DNA from 2 places in the Pantoea sp. PA1 genome. Region 1 is predicted to be linked to the other one. Evidence: predicted binding sites of a transcription regulator. Region 1 holds the regulator's gene; the other holds the start of a gene.
What was found. The regulator PhoB, encoded in region 1, activates phosphate uptake and scavenging genes when phosphate is short. The targets are predictions, from matches to a motif close to CTGTCATAAAACTGNCNNAT.
Positions count from the first base shown of each region.

Region 2: a site for PhoB is predicted at 2,265-2,284, ahead of ugpB (sn-glycerol-3-phosphate ABC transporter substrate-binding protein UgpB). Genes of this name have one in related genera too.

Region 1 is NZ_JBXGEE010000001.1:96,703-101,954, reverse strand. Features, by position in the region: gene phoR (phosphate regulon sensor histidine kinase PhoR) at 1-883, opposite strand, end outside; gene phoB (phosphate response regulator transcription factor PhoB) at 898-1,587, opposite strand; gene sbcD (exonuclease subunit SbcD) at 1,785-2,981, shown strand; gene AC1V0D_RS00505 (SbcC/MukB-like Walker B domain-containing protein) at 2,978-5,252, shown strand, end outside.
Region 2 is NZ_JBXGEE010000005.1:104,368-109,619, forward strand. Features, by position in the region: gene ugpA (sn-glycerol-3-phosphate ABC transporter permease UgpA) at 1-819, opposite strand, end outside; gene ugpB (sn-glycerol-3-phosphate ABC transporter substrate-binding protein UgpB) at 877-2,193, opposite strand; gene livF (high-affinity branched-chain amino acid ABC transporter ATP-binding protein LivF) at 2,598-3,311, opposite strand; gene livG (high-affinity branched-chain amino acid ABC transporter ATP-binding protein LivG) at 3,313-4,080, opposite strand; gene AC1V0D_RS18085 (high-affinity branched-chain amino acid ABC transporter permease LivM) at 4,077-5,252, opposite strand, start outside.

The DNA of each region.
Region 1 (5,252 bases):
TCAGCGTCGCGGCTTCATGCTGCAGCAGTTTCAGCATCACCGGCACATCGACCTTCTCTTTCAGGTCGATCGCCGGGGCCGCTTCGATGCGCGACAGCGTCAGCAGTTGCTTAACCAGGCTGTCCATGCGGTGCGTCTGCTCCGACATGGTGTGGAGCGCTTTGCTGCGCGAAGGTTCGCTCATCACTGAGTCGTTCATCATCTCCAGATAGCCCTGCAGCACCGTGAGCGGGGTGCGCAGCTCATGACTGACATTGGCAAAGAAGTTGCGGCGCGCCCCTTCCAGCTGATGCATCTGCGTCACATCGCGCGCCACCAGCAGCCACTGCCCTTCACTGTAGGGCATGACGCGAAATTCCATGTGCAGTTTATTGTTCAGCACCAGCGTCAGGGGTTTATCAAAATCGCGCTGGCGAAGATAGCGGGAGAATTCGGGGTAACGCAGCAGGTTGAGGATATTCTGGCCATTGTCTTCCGGCCAGCGCAGGCCAAGGTGCTGCTGCGCCAGTCCGTTGCACCAGAAAATGGTGCCCTCTTCGGTGGTGAGGATCACTGCATCCGGCAGCGATTCGGCACCGCTGCGGAAACGCTTGATCAGATTGCCCAGTTCGCGCCGCCGCCGCCGGTTGCGCAGCTGCATCTGGTAAAGCCCATAGAAGAGCGGCTCCCAGCTGGCACGCCCGGCAGGGGGCGTCATGGTGCGGTCGAGCCACAGCCAGTGTGACAGCCGCATCAGATTATGAAAATGCCACAGCAGCACCAGCAGCACGCTCAGCAGCAGCCACCAGGCCAGCCCGCCAAACAGCAGGCCCGGCAGCAGCGCGGGCAGACAGGCCAGCAGCAGTTCTGTCAGTAATCTCTTCCAGGAGAGGCGTTCCAGCACGGTAAAGGCTCCGTTCAGTAGCGGGCAGAGAAACGATACCCTGTTCCGCGAACGGTTTGTACCATGCGATCGTGGCCGGAGATCTCCAGCGCTTTACGTAAACGGCGGATGTGAACATCAACGGTGCGATCTTCTACATACACATTGGTGCCCCAGACGTGGTTCAGCAGCTGTTCGCGGCTGTAAACGCGCTCCGGGTGCGTCATAAAGAAGTGCAGCAGCTTATATTCGGTCGGGCCCATCTCCAGCGGCGTGGTTTCGGACATCACGCGATGCGACGAGGGGTCCAGACTCAGCCCCTGCATCTCGATCACCTCTTCCACCGCCATTGGTGAAATACGGCGCATCACCGCTTTAATGCGCGCCATCAGCTCTTTGGGGGAAAAAGGCTTGGTAATGTAGTCATCCGCGCCCACTTCCAGCCCGCGCACCCGATCTTCCTCTTCGCCACGGGCGGTCAGCATCATGACCGGAATGTCGCGCGTCATCGCCTCACGCTTCAGGTGTTTGATAAACTGAATGCCGCTGCCGCCCGGTAACATCCAGTCCAGCAGAATCAGATCGGGCCAGGGTTCGATCAGCCTGGCCACGGCGCTGTCATAATCTTCCGCCTCGATTGGCTGATAGTCGTTCTGCTCCAGAACAAAACACAACATTTCACGGATGGGGGCTTCATCCTCCACAACCAAAATGCGCTTAGCCATTATTTCTCCTGCTGATTATGACGGCTGTCACTGAGATTCGCGGCGCCATTATGCGTCAGATTTGTGACACTTTTATGAAAAACATAACCTGCCTGTAACCACATAGGTAATCAATTATGACAGTGCAGCGACTCTTTTTTGCTTTGGCCGCAGAGCCAGTATAATCGCCGGGCGAATCACAACGGCAGGGACTCATCATGCGCATTATTCACACTGCGGACTGGCATCTGGGGCAGTTCTTCTACAACAAAAGCCGGGCGGCCGAACATCAGGCGTTTCTCGACTGGCTGTTGATCCAGATTGAACAGCATCAGGTGGATGCGCTGATTATCGCGGGCGATCTGTTTGATACCGGCACGCCGCCCAGCTACGCGCGCGAAATGTTCAACCGTTTTGTGGTGGCGCTGCAGCCCAGCGGCTGTCAGCTGATAGTGCTGGCGGGCAACCACGACTCCGTGGCGACGCTGAATGAGTCGCGCGAGCTGCTCGCCTGTCTCAATACCCGGGTGATCGCCACCCCACAGGACGATGATGTGCTGCTGCTCAACACCCGTCAGGGTGAACCGGGGGCGCTGCTTTGTGCGATTCCCTACCTGCGGCCGCGCGACATCCTGCGCAGCCGGGCGGGTCAGTCGGGACGCGACAAGCAGACCTCGCTGCTGGAGGCGATCGCTCACCACTATCAGCAGCGTTTCGCCGCAGCACAGGCACTGGGCCATGCGCTGCCGATGATCGCCACCGGCCATCTCACCACCGTCGGCGTCAGCCAGAGCGATTCGGTGCGTGACATCTATATCGGCACGCTGGACGCCTTCCCGGCCAGCGCCTTTCCCGCCGCCGACTACATTGCGCTGGGCCATATTCATCGCGCGCAGCGCGTCGCCGGCAGCGAGCATATCCGCTACAGCGGCTCACCGATCCCACTGAGTTTTGATGAGCTGAGCAGTGAAAAAAGCGTCTTCCTGCTGGAGCTGACGGCCAGCGGCCTGCAGGCGGTCACCCCGCTGGTGGTGCCGCAGACTCAGCCGATGCAGGCGCTGAAAGGATCGCTGGCGCAGATTGCTGAACAGTTAAACACCTTCAGCGGGCAGCAGCCGGAGAAACCGATCTGGCTCGATATCGAAGTCACGACCCAGGAGTACCTCAGCGATCTGCAACGGCAGGTGGAAACGCTGACCGCCACGCTCCCCGTCGAGGTGCTGCTATTGCGCCGCAGCCGTGAACAGCGGCAGCAGAGCCTGGCGCGGCTCGACAATGAAACCCTGAGCGAGCTGAAGGTGGAAGAGGTCTTCGCCCGCCGGCTGGCGCTGGATGAGGGCTTAGAGGCGGAGCAGATCGATCAGATGACCACCCTGTTTCGTCAGACGCTGGCCGCCATGGAAGAGACCCAATGAAGATCCTTACGCTACGTTTTAAAAATCTGAATGCCCTGCGCGGTGAATGGTTTATCGATTTCCGCGCCGAACCTTTTGCCAGCAACGGCCTGTTCGCCATTACCGGTGCCACCGGTGCCGGGAAAACCACCCTGCTGGATGCCATCTGCCTGGCGCTCTACCACCAGACGCCGCGCCTGGGCGCGATCTCCCAGAGCCAGAACCCGCTGATGACCCGCGACTGCGCGGAATGTCTGGCTGAGGTAGAGTTTGAGATTAAGGGTGAAGCCTGGCGCGCCTTCTGGAGTCAGAACCGCGCGCGCGGTGCCGCCGACGGCAAGCTGCAGGCCCCGCGCGTTGAGCTGGCACGCTGCGCCGACAACACCATCGTGGCCGATAAGGTGGGTGACAAGCTGAAGCTGACGGAAACCCTCTCCGGGCTCGATTTTGAACGCTTCACCCGCTCGATGATGCTCTCTCAGGGCCAGTTCGCCGCGTTTCTCAATGCCAGAGCCAGTGAACGCGCCGAACTTCTCGAAGAGCTGACCGGCACCGAAATCTACGGCCTGATCTCAGCCGCCATTTATGAGCGCCACAAAGAGGCGAAAACCCAGCTGGACCTGCTGCGCAGCCAGGCGGGCGCGATGACCCTGCTGGAGAGTGAGGCGCGCGAGGCGCTGCAACAGCAGCTGACCGGGCTGGACCAGGCGGAACAGCAGCTCAGCAGCCGCTATCAGCAGGCGCAACAGCAACAGCAGTGGCAGCAACAGGCACAGCAGCTACAGCGGGAGAGTGAGCAGGCGGAGGCGGCGTTGCAGCAGGCCAGCGCGGCCTTACAGGCCGCTGAGCCCGATCGCCAGCGGCTGGCACGCAGCGAACCGGCTGAAAAACTGCGGGGCGCGCTGCAGCAGCGCGACGCCCTGCGTACCGAGCAGCAGCAGGTCTCGCATCGCTGTCAGCAGCTCACGGATCAGCAGCAGCAGGCGCAGAGCCAGCATCAGCAGCATCAGCAGCGCTATGCGGCCACTCAGCTTGCCCGCCAGCAGGCACAGCAGGAACAGCAGCAGCAGGAGACCCTGCTGACGGAACAGGTGTTGCCGCTGGATCAGCGCATCAGCGCCCTGCAGCAGCACAATGAGGAGCAGCAGCAGGAAAACGCCCGTCAGCAACAGCATCTTGATCAGACTCAGGCAACCCTGGCGGAGCAGACCCGTCAGATGACCCGCCTGAAGCAGGCGATGGCTGAACAGCATCAGTTACGTGAGCAGTTGACCGATCTGGCGCACTGGGGTGCTTCGCTGCCGCTGTGGCAGGAAAACTTTGCCCTGCTGGCACAGCGTGAAGCGACGCTGGCGGGACTGACGCAACAGCGCAATCAGCAGCAGCAGCAGATCGCCACGCAGCAGGCGGAACAGCAGCAGCAGGCCCGACAGGCACTGCCGCGCCAGCAGGCGGAGCAACAGGCCCGCCAGGCGCTGTCGCAGGCGGAGCAAGCACTAACTTCGCTTCAGGAGCAGCATCCGCCTGCTGCAGTGCGTCAGGCGTTAAGCCAGTTGCAGAGCAGCCGTCCGGCGCGTCAGCAACTGCTGCTGCTCTCAACGCAGTGGCAGCCGCTGCACCAGCAGCTGGACCAGCGCCAGCAAAGGCTACACGCGCTGGAAAAAGCGCATCAGCAGAGCCAAGCGGAATTGCAGACGCTGCGTGAGACGTGGAAACGCGAAAAACAGCAGCTGGACGATGTGGAAAAAATCTGCGCGCTGGAGCAGCAGATTGTCGATCTCAGCGACTACCGCGCCCGGCTCACCGCCGATCAGCCCTGTCCGCTGTGCGGCTCCTGCACCCATCCCGCCGTCGGGGCCTACAGCACACTGGAAGTCAGTGCTAACCAGCAGCGCCGGGCTGCGCTGCAACAACAAACCGAGGCACTGCGCGAAGCGGGCACGGCAAAAAACGAACAGCTGAAGCAGTCTGCGGTACAGCAGCAGACGCTGCGCGAGGAAATCGCCGGGATGCAGCAACAGCTTGAGCAGCTTGAGCAGCAATGGCAGGTTCTGAGCGGTGAGCTGGCACTTACTTTCCCGCTTGCCGATCGCGAGGCCTTAGCCACGTGGCAGCAGCAGCAAAGCGACCGTGAAAGTCAGCTTGAGCAGCAGCGACAGGCTCAGGAAGCCGCAAGCCAGGCCCTTCAGGCTGCGAAAGATCACCATCTTCAGCAGCTACAGGCCTGGCAGCAGCAGCAGCAGGCCGAACAGCTGGCGCAGCAGTCGCTGACCAGCCTGCTACAGGCGCTGG
Region 2 (5,252 bases), on a different contig from region 1:
CAGCACCACCGACTGCGCCGCCGACGAGGAGAGGTCCAGACCGGTGAAGCCTTCGCGGTAGATTTTGTAGATCAGCGTGGTGGTCGCCTGCACCGGCCCGCCGCCGGTAGCCGCGTCGATCACCGGGAAGGTGTCGAAGAAGGCATAGATCAGATTCACCACCAGCAGAAAGAAGCTCACCGGCGCAATCAGCGGCAGGGAGAGGTTGAAGAAGCGTCGCACCGGCCCGGCACCGTCAATCGCGGCGGCTTCCACCAGCGATTTCGGGATCGACTGCAGAGCAGCGAAAAAGAACAGGAAGTTGTAGCTCATCTGCTGCCAGATCGACGCCAGAACAATCAGGAACATCGCCTGACCGCTGTTCTGCGCATAGTTCCACTCATAGCCGATGTGGTGCAGCAGGTAGCTGAAGAGGCCCAGACCGGGATTGAACAGAAACATCCACAGCACCGCGGCCACTACCGGCGCAACGGCGTAGGGCAGCAGCAGCAGGGTCTGATAGAGGCGGCGCAGCCGCACGACATAATCGACCAGCGCCGCCAGCAGCAGCGAAAACAGCATGCCGAACCCCGTGACCATGCCGCTGAATGTCAGGGTGGTCCAGAACGAATCGAGATAGTAGGGATCGGCAAACAGGCGTCTGAAGTTTTCCAGCCCGACAAAGCGGCTGGAGAGGCCAAAGGGATCGAGGCTTTGCAGCGAGTACCACAGCGCTTCACCGGCAGGCCAGAGAAAGAAGACCGCAGTGATCAGTAACTGCGGCAGTACCAGCAGATAAGGCAGCAGGCTGGTGCGAAAAACCGGGCGAGAAGAAGACATAGCGCACTCTGATTCAGAAAGAGAGAGGGCCAGCCTGCACTGGCCCTGTCGGGCAGATTACTTCACCTGCTGCTGGAAGCGACGCAGCAGTTCGTTGCCGCGTTTGACCGCGTTATCCAGCGCGCTTTGCGGCGACTGTTTACCGGTCCAGACGCTCTCCAGCTCTTCGTCAATCACGGCACGGATCTGCGGCATATTGCCCAGACGTATGCCTTTGGTGAACGGCAGCGGCGGTTTGTTCATCATCTGACGGGTGGCGATATCTGCACCCGGATTTTTGTCGTAGAAGCCCTGCTGTTTCGTCAGCTCATAGGCGGCAGTGGTAATCGGCAGGTAGCCAGTTTTCTGGTGCCATTCCGCCGCGATTTCCGGTTTCGCGAGGAACTGCATGAACTCCGCGACGCCTTTATACGTTGCTGCATCTTTGCCTTTCATCACCCACAGACTGGCTCCGCCAATCAGGGCGTTCTGCGGCGCACCTTTTACGGTGTCGTCATACGGCATCATGCCGACGCCGAAGTTGAATTTTGCGTAGTGACGGATATCGGCCAGCGAACCGGAGGAGGCGGTAGTGATGCCGCAGTCGCCGTTGTAGAACTTCGCCGTCGGCTCATCTTTGCGGCCAAAGTAGGTGAAGTCCCCTTTTTTGTTCATCGCTTCCAGCATTTCGATGTGACGCACCTGCACCGGTTTGTTGAACTCCAGCACCGCATCCAGGCCGTCAAAGCCGTTATTTTCCGTGGCGACGGGCAGCGCATGCCAGGCGCTGAAGTTTTCGATCTGAATCCAGCCCTGCCAGCCGCTGGCGTAGCCGCAGCTCATGCCCGACTTACGCAGCGCGGCGGCATCCGTGGCCAGCTCCTGCCAGGTTTTCGGGGGCTGATCGGGATTCAGACCCGCTTTCTTAAAGGCATCTTTGTTGTAGTAGAGCACCGGGGTGGAGCTGTTGAACGGCTGAGAGATCAGCTGGCCTTTGCTGTTGCTGTAGTAGCCCGCGACCGTTGGCACGAACTGCTTTTCATCAAAGGGGATACCGGCATCTTTGAAGACCTGATGCACCGGCACAATCGCCTGTGAAGCCATCATGGTGGCCGTGCCCACTTCATAAACCTGCAGCACCGCAGGCGCTTTGCCGCTGCGCACTGCCGCGATCCCGGCCGCCAGGCTCTGCTCGTAGTTACCTTTGTAGGTCGGAACGATTTTGTAATCGGGATGGGTCTGGTTAAAGCGCTGAGCCAGCGAATCGACTTCTTTGCCTAACTCGCCTTCCATGGAGTGCCAGAAAGGGATCTCGGTGGCGGCGATGGCATGGCCGCTGAGGGTCAGACCGAGCAGCGCGCTCATCAGGCTACGGCGAAAGGTAACGACGGACATAGAATTTTCCTGTGCAGGTAAATACGCGTGAAATCACGGATTTCTGGTTCGCGGAGTAACATGACACGGGAAAATGACGGATTAATAACAGGCAGATGACAGGCGGGTGACAGGCTTTATTGAGGAAAAGAGGACGCTGGCAGCGCGGCGGCAAAACGCCCATGCTGCCAGTTTTTAGTTACATAAATCCAGAGCGATTAGACGCTGAAAAGGCCTGACTGCGACTTTCACTTCACTGAAGCTGAAGGCCGTAGTCGGCACATTCCGCATCACTTTCAAAGGCCGTCGGCGGCGCAGGCAGGTTGCGGGCGGACAGCGCGCAGCCACCGGAGCGTACACGTAGTACGTGAGGATGGCGAGCACTGCCCAACCGGAACCTGGCAAGCCAGCCAGGCCGTGCCCCATCAGGCACCCAGGTACGCGCTGCGGACGGCTTCGTTGGAGAGTAATGCTGCACCAGTGTCTTCCAGCACCACATGCCCGTTCTCCAGCACATAGCCCCGGTCCGCCAGCTTCAGCGCCTGATTGGCATTCTGCTCCACCAGGAAGATGGTCATCCCCTCGCTGCGCAGCTGCTCAATGGTGTCGAAAATCTGCTGAATAATGATCGGTGCCAGTCCCAGCGACGGCTCATCCAGCAGCAGCAGGCGCGGCTGGCTCATCAGCGCACGGCCAATGGCCAGCATCTGCTGCTCACCGCCGGACATGGTGCCGGCGCGCTGGATTTTACGCTCCGCCAGACGCGGGAAGAGTTCATACACGCGCTTGATCCGCGACAGGTAGTCCGGACGGCTGGCAAAAAAGCCGCCCATCGCCAGATTCTCCTCCACCGTCATGCGCGAAAAGACCCGCCGCCCCTCTGGCACGATGGCAATCGCTTCACGCATGATGCGCGCCGTCTGCCAGTCGGTGATGGTTTTGCCATCAAAGGTAATGGTGCCCTGGGTCGCGCGCGGTTCGCCGCACAGCGTGCCGAGCAGCGTGGTTTTCCCGGCGCCGTTGGCACCAATCAGGGTGACGATTTCGCCCTGATTGATGTAAAGACTGACGTTGTGCAGCGCCTGAATTTTGCCGTAATGCGCACTGACGTTCTCAATGGTTAACATCGCATTTGCCATCTCAGGCCTCTCCTAAATAGGCGCGAATGACATCCGGGTTATTACGAATCTCTTCCGGCGTTCCGTTAGCCAGCGGCGTTCCCTGATTGACCACGTAAATGCGGTCAGAGATGCCCATTACCAGCTTCATATCATGTTCAATCAGCAGCACCGAAACCTTGTGTTCGCCACGCAGTTCCGCAATCAGCGCATCCAGCTCGTGGGTCTCTTTGGGGTTGAGGCCCGCAGCCGGCTCATCCAGCATCAGGATCTCCGGGCGCGTCACCATGCAGCGCGCGATCTCCAGCCGGCGCTGCTGACCATAGGCCAGATTGCCCGCCTGACGGTTAGCCAGGTCGAGTAAGCCGACCCGCTCCAGCCAGGTCGCCGCGCGATCCAGCGCTTCGCTCTCACTGCGGCGAAACGCGGGCGTTTTCAGCAGGCCGGAAAACAGGCCGCTCTTCAGGTGCTGATGCTGTGCCACCAGCAGGTTCTCAATCACCGTCATCTCACGGAACAGGCGTACGTGCTGGAAGGTTCGCACAATGCCCATGCGCGCAATCTTCTGACCCGGCAGGCCTTCCAGATGCTGGTCACGCAATGTGATGCTGCCGCCGGTTGGCTTGTAAAAGCCGGTCAGGCAGTTGAACACCGTGGTTTTCCCGGCACCGTTAGGGCCAATCAGCGAAACGATCTCCTGCGGACGCAGCTCCAGCGCCACATTGTTTACGGCTAACAGACCGCCGAAGCGCATCATCAGGCCTTCAACGGCTAATAAAGGCTGACTCATGCCTCTTCTCCTTGTTTACCGGTTCTGAGCTTCAGATGCGGACGCTTCATCGGCAGCAGGCCCTGCGGACGCCAGATCATCATCAGCACCATCAGGCCACCCAGCACCAGCATGCTGTACTCATTGAGATCGCGCATCAGCTCGCGGGAAACCACCAGCAGAATGGCAGCCAGAATCACCGCGAACTGCGATCCCATGCCACCCAGTACCACAATCGCCAGCACAAAGGCGGACTCGACAAAGGTAAAGGATTCCGGGCTGACAAAGCCCTGGCGCGCCGCGAACAGGCTGCCGGCGAATCCGGCAAAGGCGGCACTGATAGTAAAGGCGGTCAGCTTGATGCGGGTCGGGCTGAGTCCCAGAGAGCGACAGGCGATCTCATCTTCACGCAGGGCTTCCCAGGCGCGGCCCAGCGGCATCCGCAGCAGCCGGTTGATCACGAACAGCGTCACCACCACCAGCAGCAGCGCCACCAGATAGAGGAAGATGATACGGTCGCTGGGGTCGTACTTCAGGCCAAAGAAGTTGTGGAAGGTATCCCAGCCGCCTTCGCGCGGGGTACGCCCGAACTCCAGGCCAAACAGAGTCGGTTTAGGGATCTGGCTGATGCCGTTAGGTCCGCCGGTCAGCGCAGTATTGTTCAGCAGCAGGATACGCACAATCTCACCGAAGCCCAGCGTCACAATGGCCAGATAATCGCCGCGCAGTCGCAGCACCGGGAAGCCCAGCAGCAGACCAAACAGCGCAGCCACGATGCCGGAGAGCGGCAGACACTGCCAGAAGCCAAGGCCGTAGTAGTGGTTCAGCAGCGCAAAGGTGTAGGCACCGATGGCGTAGAAGCCACCGTAGCCCAGCACCAGCAGGCCCGACAGGCCCACCACCACATTCAAGCCCAGGCCGAGCATCACGTAGATCAGCGTCATCGTGGCGATATCCACGGTGCCGCGTGACACCAGGAAAGGCCAGGCGACTGCGGCGATAATCAGCACCGCCATCACCAGCTTCTGCTTCGGCGTTGAGCCATCAAAGCCCGGCAACACCAGCGACGGACCGGAGACTTTCTTCAGGCTGCTCTGCCAGACCGGACGCAGCAGCTGGAACAGAAACACCACCGCACAGCCTGCGGCGATCCAGTTCCAGCGCACGCTGCCCGCGTTCTGCACCACCAGATT